One region of the Mesorhizobium sp. P160187 genome, then DNA from elsewhere that is predicted to be linked to it. Evidence: riboswitches for the same ligand, from Rfam matches in the RefSeq annotation. Region 1 holds a riboswitch; the other holds the start of a gene.
The links. A riboswitch is a leader RNA that binds a small molecule or an ion and turns the genes downstream of it on or off. The one in region 1 is predicted to bind S-adenosylmethionine.

Region 1 (15,992 bases):
GCCGAGGGGCCGCTCGACGTGCCCGGAGACCGCGACGAGCTGTTCCAGGTGTTCGAGAATCTCTTGGAAAACGCCTGCAAATACGGCCAGCCTGGCGGACGCGTCACGGTGTCGATCGCGCGGGGCGAGGCCGGCCCGGAACCGGGCATCGATGTCACCATCAGGGACTATGGCCCGGGCATCCCGGAAGAGCACATACCGCGCATTACCGAGCGCTTCTATCGCGTCGACGTGGAGAGCAGCCGCACCCAGAAAGGCACCGGTCTTGGCCTGTCCATCGTCAAGCATATTCTGACGCGCCACAACGCCCGGCTTTCGATCAAGTCGGAGGTTGGCAAGGGCGCGGCGTTCACGGTCCATTTGCCGGCAGGCTGAGGCGGTACTATCTGCTAACTGCCTGTTTCTTCTTTCTGTCATCCGGCTAGCGTATCAGCACAGGGGTCGAGGAAACGACGCAAAAGGCCAAAGATTTAAGGAAGGCATTTCGCCCATGCAGTCCGTACACATTGTCAGCGCCTATGACGAAGAGCTGAAATACCTGGCGAAGCGCATCGCTGCGATGGGCGGCCATGCCGAGCGCATGGTCGAGCAGGCGATCCAGGCGCTGGTCAATGCCGATCCCGGCCTCGCCCAGAAGGTCATCCGCGACGACATCGTGCTTGACGATGGCCAGCGCGAAATCGACGACAAAGCCATCGTCATCATCGCCAAGCGCCAGCCCATGGCGACGGATCTGCGCGAGATCGTCGGCGCCATCCGCATTTCGGCCGACCTCGAACGGGTCGGTGACCTCGCCAAGAACGTCGCCAAGCGTGTGGTCAGCGTCATTGACGGCCGCCAGCCGACCAGCCTGTTTCGCGGCCTCGAGGCGCTGGCCGAACTCGCTTTGACCCAGCTCAAGGAAGTGCTCGACGTCTATGCCTCGCGCTCGGTCGAGAAAATAGGCTTCGTTCGCGACCGCGACGACCAGATCGACGCCATGTACACCTCGCTGTTTCGCGAGCTTTTGACCTACATGATGGAAGATCCGCGCAACATCACGCCGTGCACGCATCTGCTGTTTTGCGCCAAGAACATCGAGCGCATCGGCGACCACGCCACCAACATTGCCGAGACGATCTACTACATCGTCACCGGCGAGCAGTTGCCGGCCGAGCGTCCAAAGGGCGACAAGACCGACAAGGTTGCCCTGCCGGCGCTGCCGGTGAAGTGATCGCGCGCCCCTCGAACGCTTAATCATATTGCGCTAAACTGCCCGGATGTTAGCGTCTCGGTTCCTGGCCAAGGCCAGGCGCTCAGGAGGCTGCGATGGAATATGTCCGAGAGTTCAAGCCGGCGCCGGCATCGTCCGGCATCATCGCGTCGAGCGTCTACACCGCCGGCAAGCGGATCGCCGACATTCCGATCGAGGAAGCCGGTGAATGGGCCAAGAAGTCGGGCCATGTCGTCTGGATCGGGCTGCTCGAACCCGACCGCGAGCTTCTGCTGCGCGTCAAGGCACAATTCCATTTGCATGAGCTGGCGATTGAAGACGCCGAACATCCGCACCAGCGGCCGAAGATCGAGCAATATGGCGATGCGCTGTTCATCGTTGCCCGCACTGCACAGCTGATCGACGGACGCGTCACCTTCGGCGAGACGCATCTGTTCGTCGGCTCAGGCTATATCGTCAGCGTCAGGCATGGTCCCTCGACCTCATACGCCGCCGTGCGCCAGCACTGGGAAAGCTGTCCGCACTCACTGGCCAAGGGCGAGGATTTCGTCCTCTACGCCATTCTCGACTTCATCGTCGACAACTACATGCCGGTGCTCGAGCAGATCGAGGACGAGGTCGAGGCGATCGAGGACAGGGTGCTGCTGAAGCCGATGACCGGTCCCGACATCGAGCGGCTCTACATGCTGCGCCGCGATCTGTTGCGCCTGCGCAATGCGGCGCTGCCGCTGGTCGAGGTCTGCCGCCGGCTGACCAGCGCCGAACTGCCGCAGATCCATACCGCAATGCATCCGCTGTTTCGCGATGTCACCGACCATATCCGGACCGTGCAGGAAAAGATCGACAGCCTGCGCGAGGTTCTGGCGTTCGCTTTCGAAGCCAGCCTGCTGGTCGGCCAGAGCCAGGAAACCGCGAACACCAAGAAGCTGGCCTCATGGGCGGCGATCCTGGCGGTGCCGACGGCGCTCGCCGGCATTTACGGCATGAATTTCGACGACATGCCGGAACTGAAGATGCAATACGGCTATCCCGTCGTATTGGTCTCGATCGCGCTGATCTGCTCGTTTTTGTATTGGCGATTTCGGAAGAGTGGGTGGCTGTGATGGTAGGCAGTAGGCAGTAGGCAGTAGGCAGAATAAGGTAGCGCCTCACGAGCGCTACCCCATTCCCTACTGCCCAGTCCCCAATCCCTATTCCTAACTACCGGCTCCTGCGCCGCTCTGAAGCCGGCTGGAACGCCACCCTTGCGTGGTACTTGCAGTAAGGTCCGGTTTCAGCCGCCTCGTTGCCGCAGAAGTTGAAGTCTTCCGATAGCGGATCGCCATTCGGCCATTTGCAGGTGCGCTCGGTGAGATCGGTGAGCTGCAGATGCCGCGAGATCGGCACGACGACGTTTTCGACCGGGCGGATGTAGTGGCGCGCCACCGGCTCGGCGTCGAACTGCGCCTGCAGTGCGTTCGCCCCGATCGAAGTCGTGACATGGCGCTGCGTGGTTGCGGCGCGAGGCACCGATTTCTGGATCGAAGATCCCTGCGTTGTCTTCTTCTGACGCGCCGGCGTCGCGGTCGAGCGTCCGCGGCCCGACAGCTTCAGCCGGTGCACCTTGCCGATGACCGCGTTGCGGCTGACCCCGCCGAGTTGTGCGGCGATCTGGCTTGCGCTCAAGCCCTCCGACCACAGTTTCCTGAGAAGTTCGACCCGCTCGTCAGTCCAGTTCATGAGACCGCGCTCCTGCTATGTGTGCGGCAGCCGGAATCCGTTCCCGACCCGGCAATCTTTGCCGGGGCAGACACCACATATATTAGGTGATTAGGTCCGCCGCACGAAATCTAGTTATTTCCCGACTACAATTACCTCATGTGTTGACTCGGTGACAAGAGTCCCAGGTGCAACACGAATCGGTTTTTTAGGTTTTCCCCAACTTGCCCGGTCGCTTATGAGCCGGCGTCTCGTCGGGAGCTGGCCACGCGCCTCTGCACGACGTTTTCGTTGACTTCATGGCCGAAAAACACGATAAGCCGCAAAGGCCGCCGCTTTGGCGGCTTTTTTGATTTTTCCGGTACCGGAGACGCATATAATGAGCGGTTCGGCGCTTTACGAGACCTTTGCCCGCGCCCCTTTGGCCTTCGATCATGGCGAAGGCACCTGGCTGGTTACCGACAAGGGCGAGCGATATCTCGATTTCGCTGGCGGCATCGCGGTCAATTCGTTGGGCCACAGCCATCCGCATCTGGTCTCGGCGCTGACCGAACAGGCGGCCAAGCTCTGGCACGTCTCCAATCTCTACGAGATCCCGGGGCAGGCCCGGCTCGGCGAGCGGCTGGCTGACGCCACCTTCGCCGACAAGGTGTTCTTCACCAATTCCGGCGCCGAGGCGCTCGAATGCGCGATCAAGACGGCGCGGCGCTACCAGTTCGTCAAGGGCCATCCCGAGCGCTTCCGGGTCATTACCTTCGAAGGCGCCTTCCACGGCCGCACGCTGGCGACCATCGCCGCCGGCGGCCAGTACAAATATCTCGAAGGCTTCGGCCCCAAGGTCGAAGGCTTCGACCAGGTCGGCTTCGACGACATCGACGCCGCCGAGAAGGCGATCACACCAGAGACCGCCGCGATCCTGATCGAACCGGTACAGGGCGAGGGCGGCATCCGCCCGGTGCCGACGCAATCCTTGAAGCGGCTGCGGCAGCTCTGCGACCAGCATGGCCTGCTGCTGATCTTCGATGAGGTCCAGTGCGGTATCGGTCGCACCGGAAAGCTGTTCGCGCATGAATGGACCGGCGTGACGCCCGACATCATGGCGATTGCCAAGGGCATTGGCGGCGGCTTCCCGATGGGCGCGTGCCTCGCCACCGACGACGCTGTCGTCGGCATGACGGCAGGCGTGCATGGCACCACTTTCGGCGGCAATCCGCTGGCCATGGCGGTCGGCAACGCTGTGCTCGACGTCGTGCTGGAAGACGGCTTCCTCGAAGACGTCCAGCGCAAGGCATTGCTGATGAAGCAGGGCCTGGCGGCGGTCGCCGACGAATTTCCTGATGTCATCGAAGGCATCAGGGGCAGCGGCCTGATGCTTGGCCTGAAATGCGCCATGCCCAACACCAAGGTCAACATGGCGCTGCGCGACCAGCATCTGCTGGCGGTGCCGGCAGGCGACAACGTCATTCGTCTGCTGCCGCCGCTGACCGTCACCGACGCCGAGATCGGCGAAGCGCTCGATCGCATCCGCGCCGGCGCCAAGGGCCTGACCGACGCCATCGCCGCGGCCGCCTCGAAGTAATCCCGAGAGCCATTCCCGATGAGCCTTCGCCATTTCACCGATCTTTCCGCCGTTTCCGAAGGCGATCTGCGCCTGATGCTGGACGATGCGGTGGTGCGCAAGGCGCGCCTCAAGGCCGGCGAACGGACCAAACCGCTCGAAGGCAAGGTGCTGGCCATGATCTTCGACAAGCCGTCGACGCGCACGCGCGTGTCCTTCGACGTCGGCATGCGACAGCTCGGCGGCGAGACCATCATGCTGACCGGGACCGAAATGCAGCTCGGCCGCTCCGAGACCATTGCCGACACCGCCAAGGTGCTGTCGCGCTATGTCGACGCCATCATGATCCGCACCACGTCGCATGAGCGGCTGCTCGAGCTGACCGAGAATGCCACGATTCCGGTCATCAACGGGCTGACCGACGACACCCATCCCTGTCAGCTGATGGCCGACATCATGACCTTCGAGGAGCATCGCGGTCCGGTTGCCGGCAAGACCATCGCCTGGACCGGCGACGGCAACAACGTGCTGCATTCGCTGCTCGAGGCCTCGGCGCGGTTCCGCTTCAACCTGAACGTCGCAGTGCCGGAAGGCAGCGAGCCGGCGCAGAAGCACATCGACTGGTCGAAGACCAATGGCGGCAAGCTGCACTTCACCCGCTCGCCCGAAGAGGCCGTCGACCAGGCCGACTGCATCGTCACCGACTGCTGGGTGTCGATGGGCCAGGAACACCGCGCCCGCGGCCATAATGTCTTCTCGCCCTATCAGGTCAATGCGGCGCTGATGGCCAGGGCCAAGCCCGACGCCCTGTTCATGCACTGCCTGCCGGCGCATCGTGGCGAGGAAGTGACCGACGAGGTCATCGACGGTCCGCATTCGGTGGTCTTCGACGAAGCCGAGAACCGGCTCCACGCCCAGAAGGCGGTTTTGGCCTGGTGTCTGGGCGCTTGATCTCCAGGCGCTTGATCTCCAAGCGCTTGATCCGGGGCGGCGCGATGCCTATTTGCGCCCCATCACGCAAATCAAGCGCGTTTGGACGCATGCACCCCTCCGGGCCGCATGGCCACGCCCTGGAGCTTTGTCATGTTGGAAACGCATCAAGTGACTGAACATCACCCCAAACTCGGCGAGTTCGGCTATGCCGGCGACGATCATGTCGTACCCTTCGAGGTCGGCCCGCTCGACGTGCGCGGCCGCACCGTGCAACTCGGGCCGATGCTCGACGCCATCCTCAACCGTCACGACTATCCCGAGCCGGTCGCCCGCCTGCTCGCGGAAGCCTGTGTGCTGACGGTGCTGCTCGGCACCTCGCTCAAATTCGAAGGCAAGTTCATCTTGCAGACCCGCACCGACGGCCCGGTCGACATGCTGGTCGCGGATTTCTCCACGCCTTCGGCATTGCGCGCCTATGCGCGTTTCGACGCCGACCGGCTGGAGGCCCTGGTGGCCGCAGGCCAGACCTCGCAGCAGACGCTGCTGGGCAGCGGCGTTTTGGCGCTGACCATCGACCAGGGCGCGCACACGCAGCGCTATCAGGGCATCGTCCAGCTCGACGGCGAGACGCTGGAGGACGCCGCGCGCACCTATTTCCGCCAGTCGGAGCAGATCCCGACCGACCTCAGGCTGTCGGTGGCCAAGCTTCTGACGCCAGGTCCCGGCGGCGCTCGTGAGCAGTGGCGCGCCGGCGGCATCCTGGCGCAGTTCCTGCCGCAGTCACCCGAGCGCATGCGCGTGCCCGACATTTCGGGCGGCGACGGCGATCCGCGTGACGTGACGCAGGAGCCGGCCGACAATTCGTGGCGCGAGCTGGTGGCGCTGCTCGGCACCATCGAGCCGACCGAGCTGATCGACCCGACCATCGGCGCCGAGCGGCTGCTCTTCAGGCTGTTCCACGAACATGGCGTGCGCGTCTTCGGCGGCGTGCCGGTCGCCGACCAATGTTCCTGCTCAAGGGACAAGATACGCGGCATCCTCGAGGGGTTTTCCGCGCAGGAGATCAAGGACAGCACCGAAGATGGCGGCATCCACGTCGCCTGCGAGTTCTGCTCGAAGCAGTACGACTTCGACCCGGCGGAGTTTGCAACTCAGTAGCATCTCTTCCTTCTCCCCGTTCACGGGGAGAAGGTGCCCGAAGGGCGGATGAGGGGCAGCGCGAACTTTGGTGAATGGCCGCGCATAGCCTACGTCATGTGCGTGGAAGATAACCTCATGAGTCCGGCGGCGCCCCTCGTTGCACTGCCGGGCATTCCTCCCCGTATAGAGATGGGGAGAAAACCCCTAATTCACCGTCCGCCGCGTCCCCGGCAGATCCAGCGAAAACGCGGGAATAGCGACGTCGAACGTCTCGCCCTTTTTGTTGCGCATGGTGTAGTGGCCGACCATGAAGCCGGAGGGCGTCGAGAGCGGGCAGCCTGACGTGTATTGATAGCTGTCGCCGGGATTGAGCTCAGGCTGGTCGCCGACCACGCCGGCGCCGCGCACTTCCTCGATCCGGCCGCTGCCGTCGGTGATGTGCCAGTAACGCGACATAAGCTGCACGAAATCGTCCGACTGGTTGTCGATCGTCACCTGGTAGCCCCAGACATAACGGTTCTCCGCCGGGTCCGAGCGGTCCTCCAGGTAGAACGGTCTGACCTGCACTTCGATGTTGCGCGTGACGGCGCGATACATGGGCTGCTCCGGTTGCGCGGCAAGGAACATTTGTCGCGCTATGCGGTTTGATACGCGCACAACGGCATGTCCTGCCAGCCTCAAAGCGGAGGTGCCGACAAACAATGTCATTTAAGTGACACATGACAATGTTGGTGTGCGCAAACCTTGCCGGCGACTCAAGGCCCATCTGTCGACTGACAAAGCAGCCGCGAGCGGCCTTTCCGGAGTGACCAGATCTCGATGGAACCAGCTCTCACAGCCGCCTTCGCCTCCTCCGCTTTGCTTCTTTCCAATCTCGCCAGCATCCTGCTTGCTTCGTCGAAACTGCAAGCGCGCCGTCTCATCCCCCCGCCGTCCAACGAGCAGCCACCGGTCTCGATCGTCGTGCCGTCGCGCGGCGTGGAGCCGTTCACACAAGAGACGCTGCAGCGAGCCTTCTCGCTCGACTGGCCGCGCTACGAACTGATCTTCTGCGTCGCTCACGCCGACGATCCCGTCGTCAAACTGATAAACAGGGCGATCGTCCTGTTTCCCAACGTGCCGGCCCGGCTGCTGATCGGCGACGACCGCGTCAGCAGCAACCCGAAGCTCAACAACTGCGTCAAGGGCTGGGAAGCGGCGCGCAATCATTGGGTTATTCTGGCGGATTCCAACGTGCTGATGCCTAGGGATTACGTCCAGCACCTGATGGCGGCCTGGCGGACCAATACCGGGCTTATCTGCTCGACGCCGATCGGCTCGCGGCCGGAAGGCTTCTGGGCCGAGGTCGAATGCGCGTTCCTCAACACGCTGCAGGCGCGCTGGCAATATGCCGGCGAGGCGCTTGGCCTCGGCTTTGCCCAGGGCAAGAGCATGCTGTGGAACAAGCCGATGCTCGATACCAATGGCGGTATCCGCGCGCTGGCCGCCGAGATCGCCGAGGATGCTGCTGCAACCAAGCTGGTCAACGGACTGGGCCTGCGCGTCAATCTCGTTGCCTCGCCTTTCGAGCAACCACTGGGGCAGCGCCGACTTGCCGACATCTGGTCGCGTCAGGCGCGCTGGGCGCGGTTGCGCCGCGTCACTTTCCCGCTGTTTTTCGCACCCGAGATCCTGACCGGCGTCGCCGTGCCGTTGGCGTTGGCGCTGGTGGCGGCAGCAAGTGCCGGCATCAGCCTGCCGGCCACGGTGTTGGCCGTGCTGGCGGCGGCCTACATTCCCGAATGCGCGCTGGCCGCGGCCAAGGGCTGGCATCTGTCGCTGCGCATGGTCCCGGCGATGATGGTCCGCGACATGATGCTTCCCGCCATCTGGGCGCGCGGCTGGCTGAGCGGCGCCGTCGATTGGCGCGGCAACACCATGATCATCGGCACCAAGACGGCCGAGCTGGAAGAGGCTTCGTCGGGAGCGTGACGCCTCGCGGCCTACCCGGCTGCCTTCAGCGCCTGCGCAACGTCCTCCAGCAGATCGTCCGTATCCTCAAGACCGACCGACAGCCTGAGCGTTCCCGGCCCGATGCCAAGCTCGGCGCGAGCTTCGTCGCTGAGGTTCTTGTGCGTGGTGGTCGCCGGATGGGTGATCAGGCTCTTGGCGTCGCCGAGATTGTTGGAGATCAGCACGATGTCGAGCGCGTTCTGCAAGGCGAAGGCCGCCTGCTTGCCGCCCTTCACGTCGAGGCAGATCAGCGTCGATCCGCCCGTCATCTGCTTCTTGACGATGTCGGCCTGCGGGTGGTCGGCGCGGCCGGGATAGATGACGCGGGCGATTTCCGGCCGTCCTGCCAGGAAATCCGCGATCTTGGCCGCGCTTTCCGTCTGCTGGCGCACCCGAACCGGCAGCGTCTCCAGGCCCTTGAGCAGCGTCCAGGCGTTGAACGGCGACAGGCTCGGGCCGGTGTGGCGGAAATAGTCGTGCAAATTCTCGTCGATCCATTTCTTGTCCGACAGGATGATGCCGCCGAGACAGCGTCCCTGGCCGTCAATGTGCTTGGTCGCGGAGTAGACGACGATATGGGCGCCGAGCTGCAAGGGCTTCTGCTGCAAGGGCGTGGCAAAGACATTGTCGACGATCAGCCTGGCGCCGATCGAGGTGGCGAGCGCCGCCACCGCTGCGATGTCGACCACTTCCAGCGTCGGATTGGTCGGGCTTTCCAGGAAGAACAGTTTCGTGTTCGGCCGCACCGCCTTTTCCCAGTTGGCGATGTCGGTGCCGTCGACCAGCGTTGCCTCGATGCCGTATTTCGGCGCCAGCGTCTCCACCACCCAGCGGCAGGAGCCGAACAGCGCGCGCGCCGCAACGATATGGTCGCCGGCCTTGGCGCTGCACAGGAGCGCTGCCGTCACCGCAGCCATGCCGGACGCCGTGGCGCGCGCATCTTCGGCACCCTCCAGCGCGCACATGCGCTTTTCGAACATGTCGACGGTAGGGTTGGCATAGCGCGAATAGATGAAGCCCGGCTCCTCGCCCTTGAAACGGGCCTCGGCAGCCTGCGCCGTCTCGTAGACATAGCCTTGGGTGAGGTACATCGCTTCGGACGTCTCGCCGAACTGGGAACGCAGCGTTCCCCCGTGCACGAGTGCGGTCTGAGGTTTCCAGTTACGCTTCTTGGTGCTCATCGCTTTTGTTCCAGACACAAAAAAACCGGCCGCGAAAGTCGCAACCGGTCCATATGGCCTTGCGGCCCGACGGTCCTTTAGCGACTTGTTTAACGTGGCTGCAAGCCGACCGGCCAAATCACCACGGGATAACGACCCTTTAGACCTCACCTGCGCTTGCGTCAATTGCCGGCTTCATTAAGAGGTTTGTACCAGGCAGGTTCCGCAATAATATCCAGCGGTTTTGCGGCAAGAACCTGCCACAAAGAGACCGACCTTGGAGCGGAGCCAGCCTTTTGCGGCAGACAGGCATTCTTCCCGATCAGGACATTTCCGCGCTGTTTCAGTCCGGCGCGCTGAAGTCGCCGCGCGCGCTCGATGTCGACCAGGTGCAGCCGGCGAGCCTCGATCTCAGGCTCGGCGACAAGGCTTTTCGCGTGCGCGCCTCCTTCCTGCCGGGTCCCGATCATCTGGTGGCCGACAAGCTTCACCGGCTGAAATTGCATGAGTTCAGTCTCGCCGAGGGCGCGGTGCTGGAAACCGGCTGCGTCTACATCGTGCCGCTGCTCGAACGCCTGGCGCTGCCCGCAAACGTGTCGGCCTCGGCCAACCCGAAGAGCTCGACCGGCCGGCTCGACATCTTCACCCGGGTGATGACCGATCGCGGCCATGAGTTCGACAAGATCGCCCCCGGCTATCACGGGCCGCTTTATCTCGAAGTCAGTCCGCGCACCTTCCCGATCGTCGTACGCGCCGGATCGAGGCTGTCGCAGATCCGCTTTCGCACCGGCAACGCGCTGTTGTCGGAGGCAGAACTGAACGAATTGCACCGCGCCGAGATGCTGGTGGCGACCGAGCCGCCCAACATTTCCGGCGGCGGCATTGCGCTGTCGATCGATCTTGACGGCGACCAGAACGGCCTGGTCGGCTATCGCGGCAAGCATCACACCGGCTTGGTCGATGTCGACAAGCGCGCCGCCCAGGATGCCGTCGATTTCTGGGAGCCGCTCTATAAGAGCGGCGCCGGCGAACTGGTGCTCGACCCGGACGAGTTCTACATCCTGGTCAGCCGCGAAGCCGTGCACGTGCCGCCGCTCTACGCCGCCGAGATGACGCCCTTCGATCCGCTGGTTGGCGAATTCCGTGTTCACTATGCCGGCTTCTTCGATCCGGGCTTCGGCCATTCGGCCTCAGGCGGCACCGGCAGCCGGGCGGTGCTCGAAGTGCGCAGCCACGAAGTGCCGTTCATCCTCGACCACGGCCAGATCGTCGGCCGGCTGGTCTACGAACACATGCTGAAGCGGCCGCAGGCGCTTTACGGCACCGATCTCGGCTCGAATTACCAGGCGCAAGGCCTCAAGCTCTCCAAGCATTTCCGCCCCGCCGGCTGAACCTTCGATCACCGTCAGGCAAAATACTTGCCTGCGCTGCCTCACCATGCTTGGCTGCCTTTCGGTGGCCGGCAAGAGAACGGCGCGCAAGGGGAACCAAAATGCAGATTTCAATATGGATCATATCGGCAGCGGGCGCTGCCATGCTGGTGATATCGGCCGGCTCGCTGGCTGAGGCGCAGGAGAAATTGAAGATCGGCACCGAGGGCGCTTATCCGCCCTTCAACACCATCACCGCGGACGGCAAGATCGAGGGCTTCGACATCGACATTGCCAATGCGCTGTGTGCGCAGATGAAGGTCGAGTGCGAGATCGTCACCCAGGACTGGGACGGCATCATCCCGGCGCTGCAGGCGAAAAAGTTCGACGCCATCATCGCCTCGATGAGCATCACCGAGGAGCGCAAGAAACAGGTCGCCTTCACCAACAAATACTACACGACGCCGCTGGCGCTGGTGGCGCCCAAGGACAGCGACCTCACTTCCACCGAACCGGCAGCCCTTGCCGGCAAGACGGTGGGCGCGCAGGCCTCGACCACCCAGGCCGACTATGCGCAGGACGCCTATGGCAAGGCCGGCGCCGAGGCGAAACTCTACCCCACCCAGGAAGAGGCGATCACCGACTTGCAGAACGGCCGTCTCGACGCCGTCATCTCCGACAAGTTCGTGCTGATGGACTGGCTGAAGAAGGCGAGCGAAGGCTGCTGCAAGCTTGTCGGCGACGTCAAGGGCACCGAGACGCAAGCCGGCATCGCTGTCCGCCTGGAAGACACGGCGCTACGCGACAAGCTGAATGCGGCGATAGACGCCATCGTCGCCGACGGCACTTACAAGAAGATCCAGGCCAAGTATTTCGATTTCGATATTTATTGACTTCCGGCCCGCCGGAGTCAGCCGCGAAAGAGATACTCTTTCGCGGCGCCAAGGCAGGCATGAAAATGGCCGATAAACAGCAGTTCGCGTGCGGCCAAACGTTTCCTGCCCCAAAAGCCTTCGGTCAGTTTGACCTCGTCGAGCGAAGCGTTTGAGCCGCGCTTCAACGGGAACAACTGCTTGTCGAGGCAACCGAGGACATGGGCCTTGGCGGAGTCGATGCCGCAGACCTTGCCATTGTTGTTCAGCCTGTCGGTGCGAAGCGCTGATGTCATGTGATCCGTGTTGCGCATCAGAAAGCTCACCTGGGCTTTCGAATAGCCGGTTGCCAGAAGACGGCTCGTCATCGCCAAACGGGCTTCACGATAGGACTTCGGGCTGCACTGGCCGGCGCTAAAGGCCACCGACGGTTGGGTCAGGAACAGGGCCACGCCCGTGAACACAATGACAAGCCGCATTCCGTTCATTCCGGCTCCCAAATGTGATGCTGCCTCAAAGCGCCTTCACCGCCACCTTCACCGGCTGCTCGATCTCCAGCGGGTTGCGCAGCGGCAGGCCGAAATCCCCGGCCTCGATCTCGAACACGTCGCCGGCCTGAGTCTTGATGCCGTCGGCAAAGGACAGCGTCGCCGTGCCGAACATGTGCACATGCACGTCGCCCGGCTGGCGGAAGGCCGAATATTTGAAGTGATGATGTTCGAGATTGGCGATTGTGTGCGACATGTTCGCTTCGCCCGACAGGAACGGCTTTTCCCACAGCAAATTGCTGTCGCGATAGATTCGCGATGAGCCCCTGACGTCGGCCGGCAGGTCGCCGATCAGGATTTCCGGCCCGAACGAGGCGTTGCGCAGTTTGGAATGTGCCAGGAACAGATAGTTCACCCGCTCGGTAACATGATCGGAAAACTCGTTCGACAGCGTGAAGCCGACGCGGAACGGCGCGCCGTCGTCGCCGATGACATAGATGCCGGCGATTTCCGGCTCCTCGCCGGCGTCCTGCGCAAAGGCCGGCGACATCAGTGCGGCGCCCGGCGCCACCGCCATGGTGCCGTTGCCCTTGTAGAACCATTCCGGCTGCACGCCGGTCTGGCCCTTGGCCGGCTTGCCGCCTTCGAGCCCCATGCGGAACATCTTCATGGAATCGGTAAGCTGCTCCTCGCCGCCATCGCTGAGCTTCTTGTGCATGGAATCGCGCGTCGCCGCCGAGCCGAGATGGGTCAGGCCGGTGCCGGTCAGATGCAGATGCGCAGGATCGGGATGGTTGATCGGCGACACCAGCCGGCCCTTCTTGTAGACGGCGTCGAGGTCTATCGCTTCACCGAACCCCTTGCGCTCGATCAGCGCGGCGAGGCCCGTTCCGGTGCGCGCGGCTTCCATGGCCAGCGAATAGACGCTGCGGGCGCCGTTGATGATCCTGGTCTTGCCGCCGCCATTGCGGGCGACGACGCGGATGGTCTCGGCGTCGTCGAGGATCTGGGAGATCAGCATGATGAAATCCTCTCTCATGTGCCTTGGCCGGGTTGCCCCTTGGCAAACCTTGACCTGCGCGGCTCGGACCTCGCCGCGCCACGGGTTGAACTCTTCGTCCGGATTGCGCTCGCGAGCTCCATCCCTCGGGGGACTTCTTATGCCGACAACTTGCCGGCTGCGCCGCGACCGTATGCCTCCTGCTTGCCTCGCCTGAAGCTTGTCAGGCCTTGTTCTTGTTGTAGACGTCGAAGATCACGGCGCCGAGCAGCACCAGGCCTTTGACCACCTGCTGCCAGTCGACATTGACGCCCATGATCGACATGCCGTTGTTCATCACGCCCATGATGAAGCCGCCGACGACCGCCCCGATGACCTGGCCGACGCCGCCCATCGCCGAGGCGCCGCCGATGAACACGGCGGCGATGACGTCGAGCTCCGAGCCGAGACCCGCCGCCGGGACCGCCTGGCCCAGACGAGCCGCGATGATCAGGCCGCCAAGCGCCGACAGCACGCCCATATTGATGAACACCATCAGCGTCAGCCGCTCGGTGTTGATGCCCGACAGCTGCGCCGCCTTGGGATTGCCGCCCATGGCGTAGATGCGCCTCCCGATGGTCATGCGCTTGGTGACGAAGACGAACAGCGTGATCAGCACGCCCATGACCAGCAGCACCACGGGCAGGCCGCGGTAGCTGGCAAACTCATAGACCAGGAACAGCGCCAGCGCGCTGGCGACCAGCGTCTTGACGACGAACAGGGTGAAGGGCTCGGCCTCATAACCATGGCGTTCTCGTTTGCGCCGGGTGCGGACCCCGAAATAGGCATAGGCGAGCACGGCGATCAGCCCCAGCACGACCGTCGTCATGTGCAGGGTCACGCCGCTGCCCATGATGGTCTTGCCGGCTGCGTTCACGACCGGCGGGACGAGCGTCAGTGGGCCGATCACATCCGGGATGAAGCCGGAACTGAGCATCTTGAAGTCGTCGGGAAGCGGACCCACCGACGAGCCGCCGCCAAGCAACGCCTGGCAAATGCCGCGGAAGATCAGCATTCCGGCCAGCGTGACAATGAAGCTCGGTATCCGGTGATAGGCGATCCAATACCCTTGCGCGGCGCCGATCAGGCCACCCGCGACCAGGCAGACGATCGAAACCACCAGGGGATTGCTCAGCGGTCCGAGTTGCCAGATGACCATCATGTTTGCCGCCAGCGCGCCGATGAAACCGGCGACCGATCCGACGCTGAGGTCGATATAGCCCGATACGATCACCAGCAGCATGCCCAGCGCCATCACGATGATGAAGGAGTTCTGCTGCACCAGATTGCTGAGGTTGACCGGCTTGAACAACGTCCCCGACGTGGTGAACTGGAAGAACAGCATGATGACGATCAGGGCTATGATCAGTCCGTATTCGCGTAAATTCGTCGCCAGCGCCGAGACGGCGATGCGCGGGCGCTGTTCGTCGGCGACGTTGCCCTGCGGGGCGGGGGCGCTTTCGGTGCTCATGCTGCTTTTCCTTCTCCCCGGACGATGGCGCGCATTATCTTTTCCTGGCTTGCTTCCGCCGCCGGCATTTCGCCCACCATGCGCCCTTCGTTCATGACGTAGATGCGGTCGGTAATCCCCAGCAATTCCGGCATTTCCGACGAGATGACCACGATCGCCTTACCCTCCGAGGCAAGGCGCGCGATGATCGTGTAGATTTCATACTTGGCGCCGACATCGATGCCGCGTGTCGGCTCGTCGAGGATCAGCACGTCAGGATCGGCAAACAGCCATTTCGACAGCACCACCTTCTGCTGGTTGCCGCCGGAAAGATTGCCGGTCATCTGATAGACGCTTGACGCACGGATATTGGTCTTCTTGCGATAGTCGTTGGCGACCGCAAGTTCGCGCATGTCGTCGATCACGCTGTGGCGCGACACGCCGTCGAGATTGGCCAGCGTAATGTTATGCTTGATATGGTCGATGAGGTTGAGGCCGTAGGTCTTGCGGTCCTCGGTGACATAGGCGATGCCGTGTTGGACCGCCTTGCTTACCGAGGAGACATCGACCGGCTTGCCCTTGAGCAGCACTTCGCCGGTGATGCGGCGGCCATAGGAGCGGCCGAACAGGCTCATGGCGAATTCGGTGCGGCCGGCGCCCATCAGCCCGGCGATGCCGACCACCTCGCCCTTGCGCACATTGAGGTCGATGCCCTTGATCACCTGCCGCTCGGCATGGAGCGGGTGATAGACCGACCAGTTTTTCACCTCGAACACGACTTCGCCGATCTTGGGCTCGCGCGGCGGATAGCGGTCGTCGAGCGAACGGCCGACCATCGAGGTGATGATGCGGTCTTCGGAGATATCCTTCTTGGCCAGCGTCTCGATGGTGCGCCCGTCACGGATGACGGTTACCTTGTCGGCGACCCGGTTGATCTCGTTGAGCTTGTGCGAGATCAGGATCGAGGTCATGCCTTGTCGCTTGAATTCGAGCAGAAGATCGAGCAGCGCCTGGCTGTCTTTCTCGCTGAGCGACGCGGTCGGCTCATCGAGGATCAAAAGCTTGACGTCCTTGCTCAG
Region 2 (15,992 bases), 1.7 Mb from region 1:
AGCTGGAGCTTTGCCGGCGACAAGGGCGAACTGATCGTGCCGATCCGCTCACGGCTGCGCGTCAACACGGCGGAAGCTGCAATCGATGCCGCGATTGCAGGCGCCGGGATGACGCGGGTGCTCTCCTACCAGATCGCGGACGCAGTACGTTCCGGCGTGCTCGTCCCGGTCTTGCGACCCTTCGAGCCGCAGCCGTGGCCGGTGAGCCTCGTCCATGCCGGCCAAGGCCTGCTGGCGGTGAAACTCAGGGCGTTCCTCGATTTCGCCGCTCCGCGGCTGAAGCAGCGGCTATTGCAGGCGACGTGGTGAGTTGAGGCTGGCTTGAGTCAGTGGCGAGCCGGCCTATGTCAGGCCATTGCGGCGTTTCCTTTTTGCCCGCGCTTGGTGTAACCAACGCACACCTCCTCAACGGGCCCTTCCCCGCATGCTCTATATCCGCTCGCTGGCGTTCAACTTCGTCTTCTATGTCAATCTGATCGTCCAGATGGTCCTCTGGACCCCTTACTACTTCCTCTCGCCACGCCATCGCGCCTGGTTCGTGCCGAAATTCTGGTCGCGCACCAGCCTGTGGCTCTACGACAAGATCGCCGGCACCAGGAGCGACATCACCGGCGTCGAGAACCTGCCGGAGGGCTCTTTCATCCTGGCGCCGAAACACCAGTCGTTTTGGGACGCGATCGCTTTCTTTCCCTTCCTCCACGATCCGCTTTATATCCTGAAGCGCGAGCTGACCTGGATCCCCTTCTTCGGCTGGTACATCCTGAAGATGCGGATGATCCCGGTTCACCGCGGCAGCCGCTCCAAGGCGTTGAAGCAGGTCGTTGCATCGACAAAGCAGGAGATGGGGCGCAATCCGCGCCAGCTGATTATCTACCCCGAAGGCACGCGCCGAGCGCCAGGCGACGAGCCGGCTTACAAATACGGCATTGTCGAGCTCTATACGCAGCTTGGCGTCCCGGTGGTACCGGTCGCCCATGTCGCCGGCCTCTATTGGCCTCGCCGCAAATTCTTGCGCTTTCCCGGCACCATCAAGGCCCGCTTCCTGCCGCCGATTCCGCCCGGGCTCGGCAAGGACGAATTCATGGACCGGCTGATCGGCGATACGGAAGCCGCCTGCGACCAGCTGCTGATCGAGGCATCGCAGGCTCCTAACCCGCCGCAAATGCCGCCGACGGCGGTCAAGCGGCTGGCCGAACTCGCCGCGGCCGCCAAAGCAATTCCAGGAAAAGTGTGAGCGGTTTTTTCCGTCCTGAATCGCGCCAAAACAAAAAAGACCAAAGCTTGATCTCTTCTGCGGGCCGGCTCAAGGCCACGCCGCCAGCGCCGTTGTCAGCACCAGCGTCGCCGCGAAGGCCAGATTGATGATCCGCGACGCCAGCGGCTGGCGCAGGGTGCGGGCGAAGGCCGCGCCGGCCAGCAGCCACAGCACATGGATGGCTACGATCATCAGGGTGAGAACCGCCAGCCTGGCCGGGATGCCGAGAGCATCGGCGCCGGCTGCGGTCGCGGAGCCAGCAAGGACCGCAGCAATCGCCACATAGGCTTTCGGGTTGGCAACGGCGAGCAGGAAGCCGCCGAGGAAGGTCGGCAGAACCGCGCTGCTGTCACGCGCGGCCAGCGGCGGCGCTGTCGCTATTCTGTAGGCGAGGTAGAGAATATAGGCGGCGGAAGCGACCGCCAGCACTGGCGCTACGCCCGGCATCGAGGTGAGGATAGCCTTGATGCCGGTGGCCACCACCAGCAGCACCGCGACCGTGCCTAAAATGATCCCCGATGTGTAGTGAAGCGAATTGCGCAGGCCGAAGGCGGCCCCTATCGCCGTGACGCTGATCGTCGCCGGGCCAGGACTGCCCATTACGACGGTTGCCGCCAGCACCAGCGCCAGCAATTGCTGCCAGGGCTGCGCCTGCGAAAGAATGTCTGCGGCCATGCTGCCTCTTCTCCCAATAATGGAGAACAGTGTGGCAAGGCGGACAGCCGTCGTCTTGGACGATCGTGCCGAACCTGCGCGGCTAGGCGCTGGCCTTGTCCAGCGCCACGAGATCCTCCGCGCTGAGCTTCAGCGATGCGGCGCGCACCAGGCTGTCGACCTGGTCCAGCGTCGTGGCGCTGGCGATCGGCGCGGTGATGCCGGGCTGCGCCATCACCCAGGCGAGTGCTACTTCCGCCTGCTTGGCCGAATGGCGCGCCGCCACAGTGTCGAGTGCGGCCAGAATGCGCATGCCGCGCGCATTGAGATAAGCCTTCACGCCGCCGCCGCGTTCACTTTTGCCGAGATCGGCCTCGCGACGGTATTTGCCGCTCAAAAACCCCTTGGCGAGGCTGAAATAGGTGATGACGCCGATATCCTCGGCCACGCACAGATCATGCAGCGGCCCGTCGAAGGATGAGCGGTCGTAGAGATTGTATTCCGGCTGCAGCACGCTGTAGCGCGGCAGCCCGCGCAGGCTGGCAACATCGAGCGCGGCGCGCAGCTGGCCGGCGTCAAGATTCGAGGCGCCGATATGGCGGACCTTGCCGGCAGCGAGCAGCTTCTGGTAGGCGCCGAGCGTCTCTTCGTAAGGCGTGGTCGGGTCCGGCCAGTGCGACAAATAGAGGTCGATCACATCGGTCTGCAGCCGCTCAAGCGACGCCTCGACCGCCCTTTCGATATGGGCAGCGGACAGATCCTTCTTGCCTTGTCCCATATCCGAGCCGACTTTGGTGATGACGATGATCTTGTCACGGTTGCCGCGGCTTTTCATCCATTTGCCGATGATGGTCTCGGACTCGCCGCCCGCGTGGCCCGGCACCCAGCGCGAATAGGCATCGGCCGTATCGATAGCGTTGAGGCCGGCGTCGCCGAACTGGTCCAGTAGGTCGAAGGAGGTCTTCTCGTCCGCGGTCCAGCCGAAGACATTGCCGCCCAGGACCAGCGGCGCGATGGAAAGGTCGGTTTGACCGAGACGGCGTTTTTGCAAGACGGGGCTCCGTGGGCTGGCGGCGGGCGTACCCGAATGCTTCGGGCCGCAGCTAAGCTAGGTCTCGCCGCGCCGAGGTCAAAGGCCTCAGCCAATTTTTCCAGCGTGCCAGCGCTTCACAAAGGCGCGAGCGCTTCGCCTGCAGGCCCGGCGTGGTCCACTGGCTCACGAGGCGATCCGCTTCGCCACCTCTTCCAGCCAGTGGTCGCTGATACCCAGCGCCGCGAGATGCTGCAGCGTGTTGAGCACATAGTCCTCGTTGTTTCCGGACTGGCCGACGGCGCCACGGATAACACCTGCCGCATGCGCGGGGTCGAGCCCGCCGGCATACTGCTCATGCTGGCGGTCGACGATATAGGCGACCGCTTTCACTCTCTCTCCCGCGGCCGCCCCATTCCCGTCGAGGCTGATATCGAGCACACGCTCGAGGTAGACGCTGGTCACCAATTCGCGCTCGCGCAGATAGGTCAGCACCTCATCGCGCAGCTCGCCGGGCACGCGAAAGGCCAGCCCGATGCAGGAGCCGCCACGGTCGAGGCCTAGCACCAGGCCCGGCCGCTGGCGCGTGCCGCGATGCACGAAGGAAAAGACGCACAGCGACCGGCGGTAGCCGTAAAGCCGCGCGCGCCGTGTCTCGACATGGGCGAATCCCGGTCGCCAGATCAGCGAGCCGTAGCCAAAAACCCAAAAATCGCCCATATCGCCAAGCCTGATTGTACGAGAGTGACGCCGCCGCATCGAATCGGTGCTCTTCTGTTCTTTTTGCTTGTTGCGTAAGCCACAGTCCACCCGCAACACGCCCGCGTTAATGAAAGCCGCAGCATGACGTCAAGTGACGAGCGTCCGTCGAAGTTTCGCCACCGGCTGATGTGGCTCGCTGCCTTGGTCGTTATGCTGTTCGGCGCCTACAGCGCGGTCTGGTTCTATGTCGCCGGTCGCGTCAGCAGCGAAGCCGACAAGGCGGTGGCCTCGCTCAAGGACAAAGGCATCGAGGCCGGCTGCGCCAACCTCACCGTCAGCGGCTACCCCCTGCGTTTTGCCATCTCCTGTGACAATCTGGCTTACGAGGACGACGCCAGGAACGTTGCCGCCTCGGCAGGCAGCTTCAACTTCGTTGCAGAACTCATCCGGCCTTTGTCGCCTGCCGCCGAGTTGCGTGGGCCGCTGCGGACCTCGGTGCCCGGGATGGCGCCGCTATGGATCGATTGGGACAATCTGCAGGTCAATGCCAAGCTCTCCTGGCCCTTGCCACGCAGCATTTCGCTGCAGGCCGAGAGCTTGTCCGGCCAGACCGATCCGGCCGACGACACCGACCCGGTTTCACTGTTCAGCGCCGGAACGGCGGCGGGCGAGTTGCGACCCGACGGCCAGGACATCGGCTACGTCGGCAGCTTCACCGATCTTGAGATCGACGCCGACGCGATCGGCGGGCGCGTGCTGCCGCCGCTCGACGGCAGCGGCGACGCGACGCTGAAGAACGGCGTCGCGCTGATGAAGACGCAGGCCAGGAGCCTGCGCGGCCAGGCGGTCGGCATCCACAAGCTCGATCTGTCGTCGGGAACCGCGCGCATCACCGTCTCCGGCCCGGTGTCGGTCGACGCCAACGGCCAGGTCAATGCCGACCTGACGATCAAGCTGCAGGATCCCAAAGCCGTGGCGGCAATCCTCGCCACCGCAATCCCCGAGCAGAAGAGCCAGATCGAGCAAGGCTTTGCCGGTCTGGCGCTGCTCGGCAACGAACCGTCGATGCCGCTCAAGGTGGTGAAGGGCAAGGTCTCGCTCGGCTTCATTCCGCTGGGCAAGATCAAGCCGCTCGATTAGAGCAATTCCAGGAAAAGTGTGAGCGGTTTTCCGTCCGGAATTGCGTTAAAACAAAGAGATAGAGCATGATCGCAAAGAGCGGGAATGGCTTTTGGGGAGAGATCATGTTCGAGCAAGCCGACGCATGAACCGACCGGTGAAACTGCTGAGCGTTGGCGCGCTGACGCTGGATACCATCCTGGCCGTCGAAACCCTGCCCACGCATCAGGGCAAGTTCATCGCCTCGGACGGCATCCAGATCGCCTCGGGCATGGCGACAAGTGCTGCCTGCGCCGCCCGCCGTCTCGGCGCCGAGGTGTTCCTGTGGGCAAGTGCAGGTGACGATGCCGTCGGCGACCAATTGCTGGCCGGCATCGAGGCCGAGGGCGTCGATTGCGGCTTTGTCCGCCGCGTCGAAGGCGCCCGCTCGGCGCTGGCCGCGATCCTGGTCGACGCTCATGGCGAGCGCATCATCGTGCCCTTCTACGACCCAAAGGCGCAGGCCGACCCCGAGGCGGTGCCTGTCGCCGATCTTTCCGGCTTCGATGCCGTGCTGGTCGATGTGCGCTGGCCGGGCGCCGCCGCTCTTGCCTTGACCGCCGCGCGCAGCGCCGGCCGTCCCGCCATCCTCGACGCCGACACGGCGCCGGTTGAGGTGCTGGAGCGCCTGCTGCCGCTGGCATCGCACATCGTCGCTTCGGAGACGGCGGCACGCATCGTCTGCGGCCATGCGCTGGACCCCGGAACCGCCTGTGCCGACCTCGCCAGCCGCACCGATGCCTTCGTGGCGGTGACCGGCGGCGCCGCGGGAAGCTGGTGGCATGACCGGTCCGCCGGATGCGTGCGCCACATCGCGGCGCCGAAGATCAAGGCGGTCGACACGCTTGCCGCCGGCGACGTGTTTCACGGTGCCTTTGCCGTCGGGCTTGCCGAAGCCATGCCTATCGAGCAGGCCTTGCGCTTTGCCAGTGCTGCCGCCGCGCTCAAATGCCAACGCTTCGGCGGCCGGCTGGGAGCGCCAAACAGGGCCGACACAATGGCCATGCTCGAAGCGACGTGGCCCGCTTGAGGGAACTTAGCTCTTCGCCGGATGTTCCACCGCCTGGCGGCCAAAATCCGGCACGTCGATGTCCTGGCCGGCCTCGATGATCGAACGGCGAACGGCCCGGGTGCGGGTGAACAGGTCGAACAGCTTGTCGCCGTCGCCCCAGCGGATCGCCCGCTGCAGCGAGGCGAGGTCCTCCGAAAAGCGCGCCAGCATTTCCAGGATGGCATCCTTGTTGTGCAGGCACACGTCGCGCCACATGGTCGGGTCGGAGGCGGCCAGACGGGTGAAGTCGCGGAAACCGGAAGCCGAATATTTGATCACTTCCGACTTGGTCACCGATTCCAGATCGTCGGCCGTGCCGACGATGTTGTAGGCAATGATGTGCGGAAGATGCGAAACGATGGCCAGCGTCATGTCATGATGCTGCGGGTCCATCGTGTCAATGTTGGAGCCGCAGCGCCGCCAGAATTCCGACAGCTTTTCCAGCGCGGCCGGATCGGTTCCCGGCAGCGGCGTGAAGATGCACCAGCGGTTTTCGAACAGCTCGGCGAAACCCGCATCCGGGCCCGATTTCTCCGTACCTGCCAGCGGGTGCCCCGGAATAAAATGCACGCCTTCCGGCACATAGGGCTGCATTTGCGCAATGACGGAGGCCTTGGTCGAACCGACATCGGTGAGGATGGCGCCTTTTTTCAGCGCCGGCGCGATCTCTTGCGCCACCTCGCCCGACGATCCCACAGGCACCGAGACGATGATCAGGTCGGCATTGCGGACCGCTTCCCTGGCGTCGGTGGTGTAGCTCTCGCCAAGACCGAGCTCCTTCGCCCGTGCCAGCGTGGCCGGGCTGCGCGTCGCGATGGCGACATGGCGGGCCAGGCCCTCGCGGCGGATAATGCGGGCCAGCGACGAGCCGATCAGGCCGATGCCGACCAGCGCGATCTTTTCAAACATCGGTGCTGTCATTGTTTCAGCTTTTCAGGAATGTCGTGAGGGCATCGATGACGCCGCGATTGGCTTCTTCGGTGCCGACGCTCATGCGAAGCGCATTGGGAAAGCCATAGCCGGTAACGCGCCGCAATATATAGCCGCGCTGGGTGAGGTAGTCGTCCGCCGCCTCAGCCGAATGCCTCTTGTCGTCGGGAAAGTGGATGAGGACGAAATTGCCGACGCTGGGCGTCACGCGCAGCCCAAGCTTCGTCAGCTCTTCATTCAGCCAGGTAAGCCAGGTCTCGTTGTGCAACGAACTGCGCTCGACATGGGCGCGGTCGCGGATGGCGGCAATGCCGGCCTCGATCGCTGTTGCGTTAACGTTGAAAGGGCCGCGGATACGGTTGATGGCATCGACGATGTGCAGTGGGCCATACATCCAGCCGATGCGCGCGCCGCCAAGGCCGAGCTTGGAGAAGGTGCGGGTCATGACCACATTCTGTGCGCTGCCCGCCAGCTCGATGCCGGCCTCGTAGTCATTGCGCCTGACATATTCGGCATAGGCCGCGTCGAGCACCAGAAGCACGTTGCCCGGGAGCGTGGAATGCAGGCGGCGGACCTCCTGGAACGGCAGATAGGTGCCGGTCGGATTGTTGGGATTGGCGAGGAAGATGATTTTGGTCCGCGGCGTCACCGCGGCCAGGATCGCGTCGACGTCGGCGCGCTCCTCGGTTTCCTTCACAGCAACCGGCTTGGCCCCCGCCGACTGAATGTAGATCTTGTAGACCATGAAGGCATGTTCGGTAAAAATCGCCTCATCGCCTGGCGCCAGATAGGTCTGCGCCAGCAGGCCCAAAATCTCGTCGGAACCGTTGGAGCAGATGATGTTTGCCGGGTTGAGGCCATGCACCTCGGCGATCGCCTCGCGCAGCCGGCGGGCGGTGCCGTCGGGATAGACATCGAGCTTGCCAGCCACTTCGCGCGCGGCCTCGATCGCCTTCGGCGACGGGCCGAGCGGGTTCTCGTTCGACGACAATTTATGGACCTTGGCGACGCCGGCCGGTGCCGTGCTCTTGCCCGGCACATAGGCGTCGATGTCCATAATGCCCGCGCGGGGCGTCGGCCGTGCCTTGTCCGCTGTCTTGTCCATGTCGCAAATCCATCGAGAATGCCTCCGTCCGGAGGCCGCAGCGGAAATACAAGCCGTAGCCGCGAATGTCGAGAGGCGGGCAATAGCTGGCCGTTGACGCCGGGCCGCACGAGTTCTAGAAGAACGCAACAGTTCCGTGGTGATTTGGCCGGTCGGCTTGCAGCCACGTTAAACAACTCGCTAAAGGGCCGTTTGCGTGACGTAACCGGCTTTGCGATCGCACTGCCGGTTTTTTATTGCCTGACGGCGGGCAAGGAGAGTCACATGGCCGCGCTCCGCGCTACAAAAACCAACAACGAGGCCGACAACCCGTCGAGCCCTGTGTTGCGTTTTGGCCCTGACAAGCCGCTGAAGCTCGACGCCGGCACGCTTTTGTCGCCGTTCCAGATCGCCTACCAGACATATGGCGCCCTCAACGATGCCCGCACCAACGCCATCCTGGTCTGCCACGCGCTGACCGGCGACCAGCATGTCGCCAGCACCAATCCGGTGACCGGCAAGCCCGGCTGGTGGGAAGTGCTGATCGGTCCCGGCAAGATCATCGACACCAACCGCTTCTTCGTCATTTGCTCCAACGTCATCGGCGGCTGCCTCGGCTCCACGGGTCCGGCCTCGACCAATCCCGCCACCGGCAAGCCCTACGGCCTCGACCTGCCAATCATCACCATCCGCGACATGGTGCGGGCGCAACTGATGCTGGTCGACCATTTCGGCATCGAAAAGCTGTTTTGCGTGCTCGGCGGCTCGATGGGCGGCATGCAGGTGCTGGAATGGGCATCGTGCTATTCCGAGCGCGTCTTCTCGGCCCTGCCGATCGCCACAGGCGCACGCCATTCCTCGCAGAACATCGCCTTCCACGAGGTCGGCCGGCAGGCCGTCATGGCCGATCCGGACTGGCATGGCGGCAAATATTTCGAGCACGGCAAGCGCCCGGAAAAGGGGCTCGCCGTGGCGCGCATGGCCGCCCACATCACCTATCTGTCGGAAGCCGCCCTGCATCGGAAATTCGGCCGCAATCTGCAGGACCGCGAAGCGCTGACCTTCGGTTTCGACGCAGATTTCCAGATCGAAAGCTATCTGCGCCACCAGGGCATGACATTCGTCGACCGCTTCGACGCCAACTCCTACCTCTACATGACCCGTTCGATGGATTATTTCGACCTCGCCGCCGACCATGGCGGCCGGTTGGCAGATGCCTTTGCCGGGACCAAGACCCGCTTCTGCCTGGTGTCCTTCACCTCGGACTGGCTGTTCCCGACCGAGGAGAGCCGCTCGATCGTGCATGCGCTCAACGCCGCCGGCGCCTCCGTCTCCTTCGTCGAGATCGACACCGACCGCGGCCATGATGCCTTCCTGCTCGATGAACCCGAACTGTTTGCCGCCATCAAGGGCTTCATCGGCTCGGCGGCCCGCGCAAGGGGGCTCGCCTCATGAGCGTCAATGGCAGCCAGCGCGTCGACCTCGAAGTCGTGGCCAACCTGATACCGCCGCAGTCGCGGGTGCTCGATGTCGGCTCCGGCGACGGCCTGCTGCTCGAACTCCTGCAGGAGACCAAGCAGGTCGACGGCCGCGGGCTGGAGCTGTCACAGCGCGGCGTCAATGAATGCGTGGCGCGCGGTCTCTCGGTCATCCAGGGCGATGCCGATACCGACCTCGAATTCTATCCAGACAAGGGTTTTGACTTCGTCGTCCTGTCTCAGACGCTGCAGGCGACCCGCAACCCGAAGCTGGTGCTCGACGAGCTGCTGCGAATCGGCAACCGCGCCATCGTCTCCTTCCCCAATTTCGGCCACTGGCGGGTGCGGCTGTCGCTGTTCGTCAATGGCCGGATGCCGGTGACCGCGGACCTGCCCTATTCCTGGTACGACACGCCCAACATCCATTTCTGCACCATCCGCGACTTCGTCAATCTGGTCGAGGAACTCGGCGCTTCGGTCGAGAAAGCCACCGCGCTCGACGGCAACGGCCAGAAGATCGGACTGTCGATGCCATGGTGGTTCTGGAATTTCTTCGGCCAGCAAGCGGTGTTCTTGCTGAAGCGGTAGTTTGCCCCTATTCCAGCACGTCCGTCGCCTTGTGCGGGTGCTGAACGCCATCGGCGATGATCACATCGGCGTGGGAGTTGTCGGTGCGCAAGGCCAGAATCTCCCGATAGGCTGATGAATCGTACCAGCCCCACGCATGCGCCCTGTCCGGAAACTCGATGACGATCAGATGCCCGGGCCATTCGTTTTCGACCACGTCCATGTCGCCGCCGTGGACAAGGAAGCGGCCGCCGAACGGCTCCAATGTGGCGTCGATCCTCTGCAGATACTCGACAATCTGCGGGCCCATTGTGACTTGACGCATATGGGCGACGGCGTAGGCGGCCACGGCTGAACTCCCTGTGAGATCGAAGCCCGACGACCGGCTTCGTTGGCGCAATCTGCAGACATGATGGCCATCGGTCGATTACGTCTGGGGTAATCGGCCGGCTTACGGCGTCCTGGCTCAACAGTTTGTGATGACATTGCCGCTGGTTTTTTGTAGCGTCGAATCGAATGCCATCCCGGGGTAAGGCTTGGACGGCGACCATCAAAACCTCCGGCCTCCAGGCATTTCGGGGCACAATCGAAGCAACATGTCCAAGGCAACCGACCTCGCTCCGCTGATCTCGGTGATCACACCGACGCACAATCGCCGCAGCAAGGTGGTGCGCGCCGTGGAGAGCGTGCTGGCGCAGAATTTTCCCCGGTTCGAACACATTGTCGTCGATGACGGCTCGACCGACGGTACGGCAGCCGCACTTGCCGAAATCCGCGATCCACGGCTGATCTATGTTGGCTCGAAATGGCGCGGCGCCAATGCCGCCCGCAATGCCGGCATCGAGCGGGCGCAGGCGCCGGTGGTGACATTCCTCGATTCCGACGACGTCTATTTGCCGGATCGCCTGGCGCGGACGCTGGAGCAGTTCGACAACAATCCCTCACTCGAAGTGCTGATCAGTTCCTTCGTGTCGCTGAAGGGCAATCGCCGCACCAACTGCGTCAACCGCGAGGCGCTGCTGAGCCGCGACTCGCTGGAGCGGGCCCTTGTCGCGCAGACCATCTTCATTGCCGGGTCGGCAATCACCGCCCGGCGCGAGTCGCTGCTGGCCATCGGCGGCTACGACAGTGACGTCACGCGCATGCAGGATCGCGAATTGTTGCTGCGCTTTGCCCGTCGCAGCGGCGCGCAGCTGTCCGAAGTGATCGACTGGAAAAAGTACAACTCGGAGAATTCGATCTCCGGTCGCCGGGACGGCTATGTCGAAGCCTATGCGAGCTTGATCGACAAGCACCCCTATATCGCCGACCGCTACCCCTACATTCCGCCTTACATGATCGCCCGGCAGCTCATCGCCGATGCACTCAAGGGCAGGGTTTCGCAGGCGTTCTCCGGCTATATGGCCAACCGGTCGTCGAAGGCGCTTGGCTATTCGCTGCCGCAGCTGTTGCGTGGCTATGTCGGCGGCCGGCGCTGGCGCCGCGATCTCTATGCCGAATTTCGCGACAAATACGGTGCACGGCCGGCCTGAAGTTTGCCGACAAGCCGCGCAGCGGCTTTCCCCTCCGAACTGCCTCAAACCTCATTTGTCGAGTTCCGGCAGATATGGGTCGGAATATAGCCGCCGGTCGCGTTCGCCCTGTAGGCAGTCCATGGGTGCGGCGGCATCGATCGGGACCACGGTCGCATCGGCGATGCCGCTCACCTCCAGGATCAGCTTGCGGCGTATGGCGGTGGCGAATTCCGAGGCCGCATAGATCGGCAACACGAAGGAGCCTGGCCCACCGGTGACGCAGTCGTCATAATACTGGTCGAGATGGCTGAACGTCGGCGACGGGCTGATCAGGATCGGCAGGCCGTTGATGACGATGCCCTTGGCCACCGCCGCATCGCGTGTCGTGGCGACGGGCAGCCCGGTGTTGTTGGGACCGTCGCCGGAAATGTCGATGACGCTGCGTGGCGCATCGAACCCCGTGCCCTCGAACAGCCCGGCGCCGAAGGCAAGCGCACCGGAAATCGAGGTGCCGCGAAAGCTGCGGAACGGCCGCGCTTCTATTCTGTCGGCGAAGGCGTTGGCGCTCTCTGCGCTGTCGATCACCTGCCAGGCGATGACGCCATCCTCGCGCACGACGCCCGCCCATTCGAAATAGGCAAGCGCGATGCGCCCGGTGGTTCCCGAGCGCACGGCCTTGATGAAATCGGGATGCCTGAGCGCCTCGACATAGCCAGCGCGCTGCAGCGCGAACTCCCTCTCGTCCATCGACTGTGATATGTCGACGGCCAGCACCAGTTCGACATCCACGGCAACGGCCGGGGCAGCCACGGGCGTGGTGCAGGCAAGGCAGGCAAGCAGGCTGAGCGCATCGAGCATGGCCGCACCACGGATGTTTCGACCCGTGAATCTTCGCCGCGATCGCGGCGAAATAAAGCCCCTTCTACTTCTTTCGCCGCACGGCCGCTTTCGGCGGCGGGTCGATGGCGCCGGTCCTGACTCGGGCGGGTTTCAATGGCGCAGCACCCGTATCCTTCACGATGTTCAATGCGCGTGGAAAGAAATGACCATTGTGCAGTCCGCGCCCGATGTTGAGGATCGCGGTTTCCGGCAGGCGTTTCTCCAGCATGGACAGTACCCTTCGCAGCGAAGGACCATCGAACGCGTCCATCGCTTCGTCGATGATCACCCATTTCGGCTGCCGCAAGGCCAGCCTGGCGAAGGCCAGCGACCGCTGTTCGTCATCGTTGAGTTCCCGCTCCCAGCGTGCGGAACGGTCGAGCAAGGATGACAGCCGCTCGAGGCCGACCTCGGCCAGCACCGCCCCAAAATCAGCATCGCCAGCCGGCGCCGAGCCATTCGGATGCAGCACTTCGCGTAACGTGCCGGCAGGAAAATACGGAACACGCGGCACGAAAATCGGCGTTTCTCCGGCCGGCAAGCCGATCCGCCCGCTGCCCCAGGGCCAAAGGCCGGCAATGGCGCGGAAGAACAATGTCTTGCCGGCGCCTGGGTCGCCGGTGATCATGACGCGCTCACCGGGATGGATCTCGACATGGCTGTCTGAAAGTTTGGTGCAGCCCTCCGGCGAGGCCACTTGGAGCTTCTCGAAGGTCAGGCTGCCATTGGCGTTATCGCCGAATTCGATGCGCTTTTCCTTGTCGTGCAACACATCGGTTTCATCGAGCGCAATGCGGAAGTCGGCAACGCGCATCAGCGTGGCGCGCCAGTCGGCGATGCCGCCGATATTGTTGATGAACCAGCGCAGCGACGAGTGCACCTGGTTGAAGGCGCCGACCGCCATCATCAACCCGCCAAAGCTGATATCGCCTGAAAAATAGACCGGCGATGCCACAAGGATCGGCGCCACCACGGTGATCCAGCCATAGGTATCGGTCACCCAGGAAAGGTTGATCTGCGCTTTGTAGATGTTTCGCATCGCGCCCAGCACCGTGCCAAGGTCGATTTCGAGCCGTCTCTTGGCATCGGCTTCGCCGTGATAGAGCGCGATGGCGTCGACATTCTCGTTGACGCGCACCATCCCGGAACGCAGCTCGGCCTCGCGGGTGTAGCGGTCGCTGTTGAGGCGGATCAGCGGCCGCCCGACCAGCCAGCTCAGCCAGGAGGCGATGCCGGCATAGAGGAACGCGGCCCAGACCATGTAGCCCGGTATCGCCAGCGACCAGCCGTTGATGTGGAAGACGAAGCCCGACGAGAGTTGCCAAAGCACGCCGACGAACGACACCAGCAGGATGAAGGATTGCAGCAGGCCGACGCCGAGGTCCGTCGACAGATCGGACAGATGCGCGGCATCCTGCTGCATGCGCTGGTCGGGATTGACGCCGATGGCGCCGGCATTGGCGAGCCGGAAGGCCCGCGCCGGCCGCATCCATTGGTCGATCAGGTCGAGCGTCAGCGCCTCGCGCAGCTTCAGCCGGATCATCTGGTTGAGCCAGGTCTGAGCGATGTTGAGCAGGAGCAGCGTGCCGGCAATCACGGCAAAGATCATCAGCTGATGCAGGAAGGCCGCCATGTCGCGACGCGCCAGCGCATCGTAGAAAGGCTGGTTCCAGCGGTTGAGCAGAACCTGGCCGATCGACGTGGCGACGATGACCGCCATAATGCCGACCGACGTCCAGACCAGCCACTTGCGCACCGGTGAGCCTACCAGCGCCCGTTTGATCGTCGCCACCTGATCGCGCAGGCTGCTGGCTTCGACGGTTGCCGGCTGAGCGGTGGCGGACTTGTCCGGTTGATCAGCCATGCACGAGGTCCTTGCGTTCAGAAGCGTTGCTGAACCAGATGGAGAGACTTGAAGGCATCCGCCGCTCAAACGGACCGCGAATGCATCTGCGACAGATAGGTGGGAAAAACCCACGCAACACCAGTTTTCATGATGATCACGAAGGTGTCACCTGACGCGTCGTCGATGTCACCCCTTCCGCCCGGCGGCCAAGCCGCGTCGCACCGTGCGGTGACAGTACCGGCACGAAGACACGGCGCGAGGCGCGCTGCGCGACCGGCACGCCCTGATAGAGCCGCTTCTGCGCCTCGACCACGATGACGCCGGAAAAGATCGGCCAGAACCGCCGGCCGGCGCGCTCCAGCACATTGTGGAACCGCATCATGAAGCGCCGCGGCGATGGCGGGAAGAACAGCGCGTCGGACCAGGAAGCCGGTGTGAAATTCGCCTCGCGCAGCAATTCTGTCAGCTGGCCGCGCGAGAACGGCCGGCCATTGCCGAACGGCGTGTGCTCGAACCGCGCCCAGACACCGCGCCGGTTGGGCACGACGATGACGACGCGCCCTGCCGGCGACAGCACCCGCCAGATCTCGTTCAGCGTCTCGCGCGGGTTTTCGACATGTTCGAGCGAATGCACGAGCAGCATGCGGTCGATGCAGGAATCGACCAGCGGCAATTCCTCGTCGAAGACCAGCGCCGTAGCCGTCGGCCCGTTCGCCGGCCAGACGACGGCGCCTTGCGTAGCAGGCATGAAGGCAAACACCCGCTCGGCATCGGTGCCGAACCGCTCCAGCCACGGCAAGGTATAGCCGAGCCCGACCAGCCGCTCATTGGGCACTGTTGCCCATATTGAGGACAGCGCCATGGTGATCGAGCGTTCAGCCAGGCGGCCGAGCGTGGTCGAATAGAAGGAGCGGAGATCGACGATATCGGAATGCATGCGCGGGACGGTAGCTGCGATGCCGCCCAAGTTCAACAAAGCCGGCACGTTCTGCAAAGCTAGATGACATCAGCGGCCAAGCGCCCTATGTCTGCGCCAACAGATGGAGAGATGCCAATGCCCGTCGAAATCGAACAGTTCATGTGCCGCAGCGACAATTTCGGCGTGCTGGTGCATGACCCGAAAAGCGGCGAGACCGCCATTATCGACGCACCCGAAGAAGCGCCGATCATTGCCGCTATCGAGCGTACCGGCTGGAAGCCGACAATGATCCTGACCACCCACCACCATGTCGACCATGTCGAGGCCAATCTGGCGCTGAAGGAGCGCTTCAAGCTGCGCATCGTCGGACCGGAGGCGGAAAAGGAAAAGATCCCCGGCATCGACGAGACCGTCGGGCAAGGCTCGGTCGTCCATCTCGGCGGTGAGCGGATCGATGTCATCGCCACGCCCGGCCACACTGCGGGCCATGTCTCCTATCATTTTCCGGCCTCGAAAGTGGCGTTCACCGCCGACACTTTGTTCGCGCTCGGCTGCGGCCGGCTGTTCGAATGCAAGCCGCCGGTGATGTATGAGTCGCTGAAGAAGCTCGCCGCACTCCCGGCGGACACGGTCATCTATTGCGGCCATGAGTATACGCTTTCGAACGCCCGCTTTGCGTTGACCGTCGACCCGACCAATTCGGCGCTCAGGGAACGCGCCGCCAAGATCGAGACCCTGCGCGCCGACAACAAGGCGACGCTGCCGACCACGATCGGCGAGGAATTGTCGACCAATCCGTTCCTGCGCTGGCACGACCCGGCGATCCGCAAGCATCTCGGCATGGAGGAGGCCTCCGACGCCGAAGTGTTCGCGGAAATCCGCAAGCGCAAGGACAATTTCTGAGCATCGTTCCGGGATCAGCCAT

Region 2: another riboswitch for S-adenosylmethionine. It lies ahead of metX (homoserine O-acetyltransferase MetX); the one in region 1 lies ahead of AC3CCE_RS16685 (O-succinylhomoserine sulfhydrylase).

What each region holds. Positions count from the first base shown of each region.
Region 1 is NZ_JBYMDX010000003.1:2,747,484-2,763,475, forward strand. It holds gene AC3CCE_RS16640 (ATP-binding protein) at 1-375, shown strand, start outside; gene phoU (phosphate signaling complex protein PhoU) at 491-1,213, shown strand; gene AC3CCE_RS16650 (magnesium and cobalt transport protein CorA) at 1,309-2,316, shown strand; gene AC3CCE_RS16655 (GcrA family cell cycle regulator) at 2,414-2,932, opposite strand; gene AC3CCE_RS16660 (aspartate aminotransferase family protein) at 3,291-4,490, shown strand; gene argF (ornithine carbamoyltransferase) at 4,509-5,420, shown strand; gene AC3CCE_RS16670 (Hsp33 family molecular chaperone) at 5,529-6,560, shown strand; gene apaG (Co2+/Mg2+ efflux protein ApaG) at 6,747-7,139, opposite strand; gene AC3CCE_RS16680 (ceramide glucosyltransferase) at 7,362-8,513, shown strand; gene AC3CCE_RS16685 (O-succinylhomoserine sulfhydrylase) at 8,525-9,715, opposite strand; SAM riboswitch at 9,773-9,850, opposite strand; gene AC3CCE_RS16690 (2'-deoxycytidine 5'-triphosphate deaminase) at 9,991-11,085, shown strand; gene AC3CCE_RS16695 (ABC transporter substrate-binding protein) at 11,187-11,957, shown strand; gene AC3CCE_RS16700 (hypothetical protein) at 11,975-12,424, opposite strand; gene araD1 (AraD1 family protein) at 12,450-13,445, opposite strand; gene mmsB (multiple monosaccharide ABC transporter permease) at 13,648-14,934, opposite strand; gene mmsA (multiple monosaccharide ABC transporter ATP-binding protein) at 14,931-15,992, opposite strand, start outside.
Region 2 is NZ_JBYMDX010000003.1:1,092,544-1,108,535, forward strand. It holds gene AC3CCE_RS08585 (LysR family transcriptional regulator) at 1-309, shown strand, start outside; gene AC3CCE_RS08590 (lysophospholipid acyltransferase family protein) at 425-1,234, shown strand; gene AC3CCE_RS08595 (LysE family translocator) at 1,304-1,930, opposite strand; gene AC3CCE_RS08600 (aldo/keto reductase) at 2,013-2,960, opposite strand; gene AC3CCE_RS08605 (gamma-glutamylcyclotransferase) at 3,126-3,659, opposite strand; gene AC3CCE_RS08610 (DUF2125 domain-containing protein) at 3,783-4,781, shown strand; gene AC3CCE_RS08615 (sugar kinase) at 4,906-5,829, shown strand; gene AC3CCE_RS08620 (prephenate/arogenate dehydrogenase family protein) at 5,836-6,771, opposite strand; gene hisC (histidinol-phosphate transaminase) at 6,776-7,885, opposite strand; SAM riboswitch at 8,012-8,089, shown strand; gene metX (homoserine O-acetyltransferase MetX) at 8,150-9,319, shown strand; gene metW (methionine biosynthesis protein MetW) at 9,316-9,930, shown strand; gene AC3CCE_RS08640 (DUF1330 domain-containing protein) at 9,938-10,258, opposite strand; gene AC3CCE_RS08645 (glycosyltransferase family 2 protein) at 10,506-11,441, shown strand; gene AC3CCE_RS08650 (DUF1194 domain-containing protein) at 11,493-12,281, opposite strand; gene AC3CCE_RS08655 (ABC transporter ATP-binding protein/permease) at 12,346-14,166, opposite strand; gene AC3CCE_RS08660 (class I SAM-dependent methyltransferase) at 14,303-15,085, opposite strand; gene gloB (hydroxyacylglutathione hydrolase) at 15,203-15,970, shown strand; gene AC3CCE_RS08670 (cupin domain-containing protein) at 15,991-15,992, shown strand, end outside.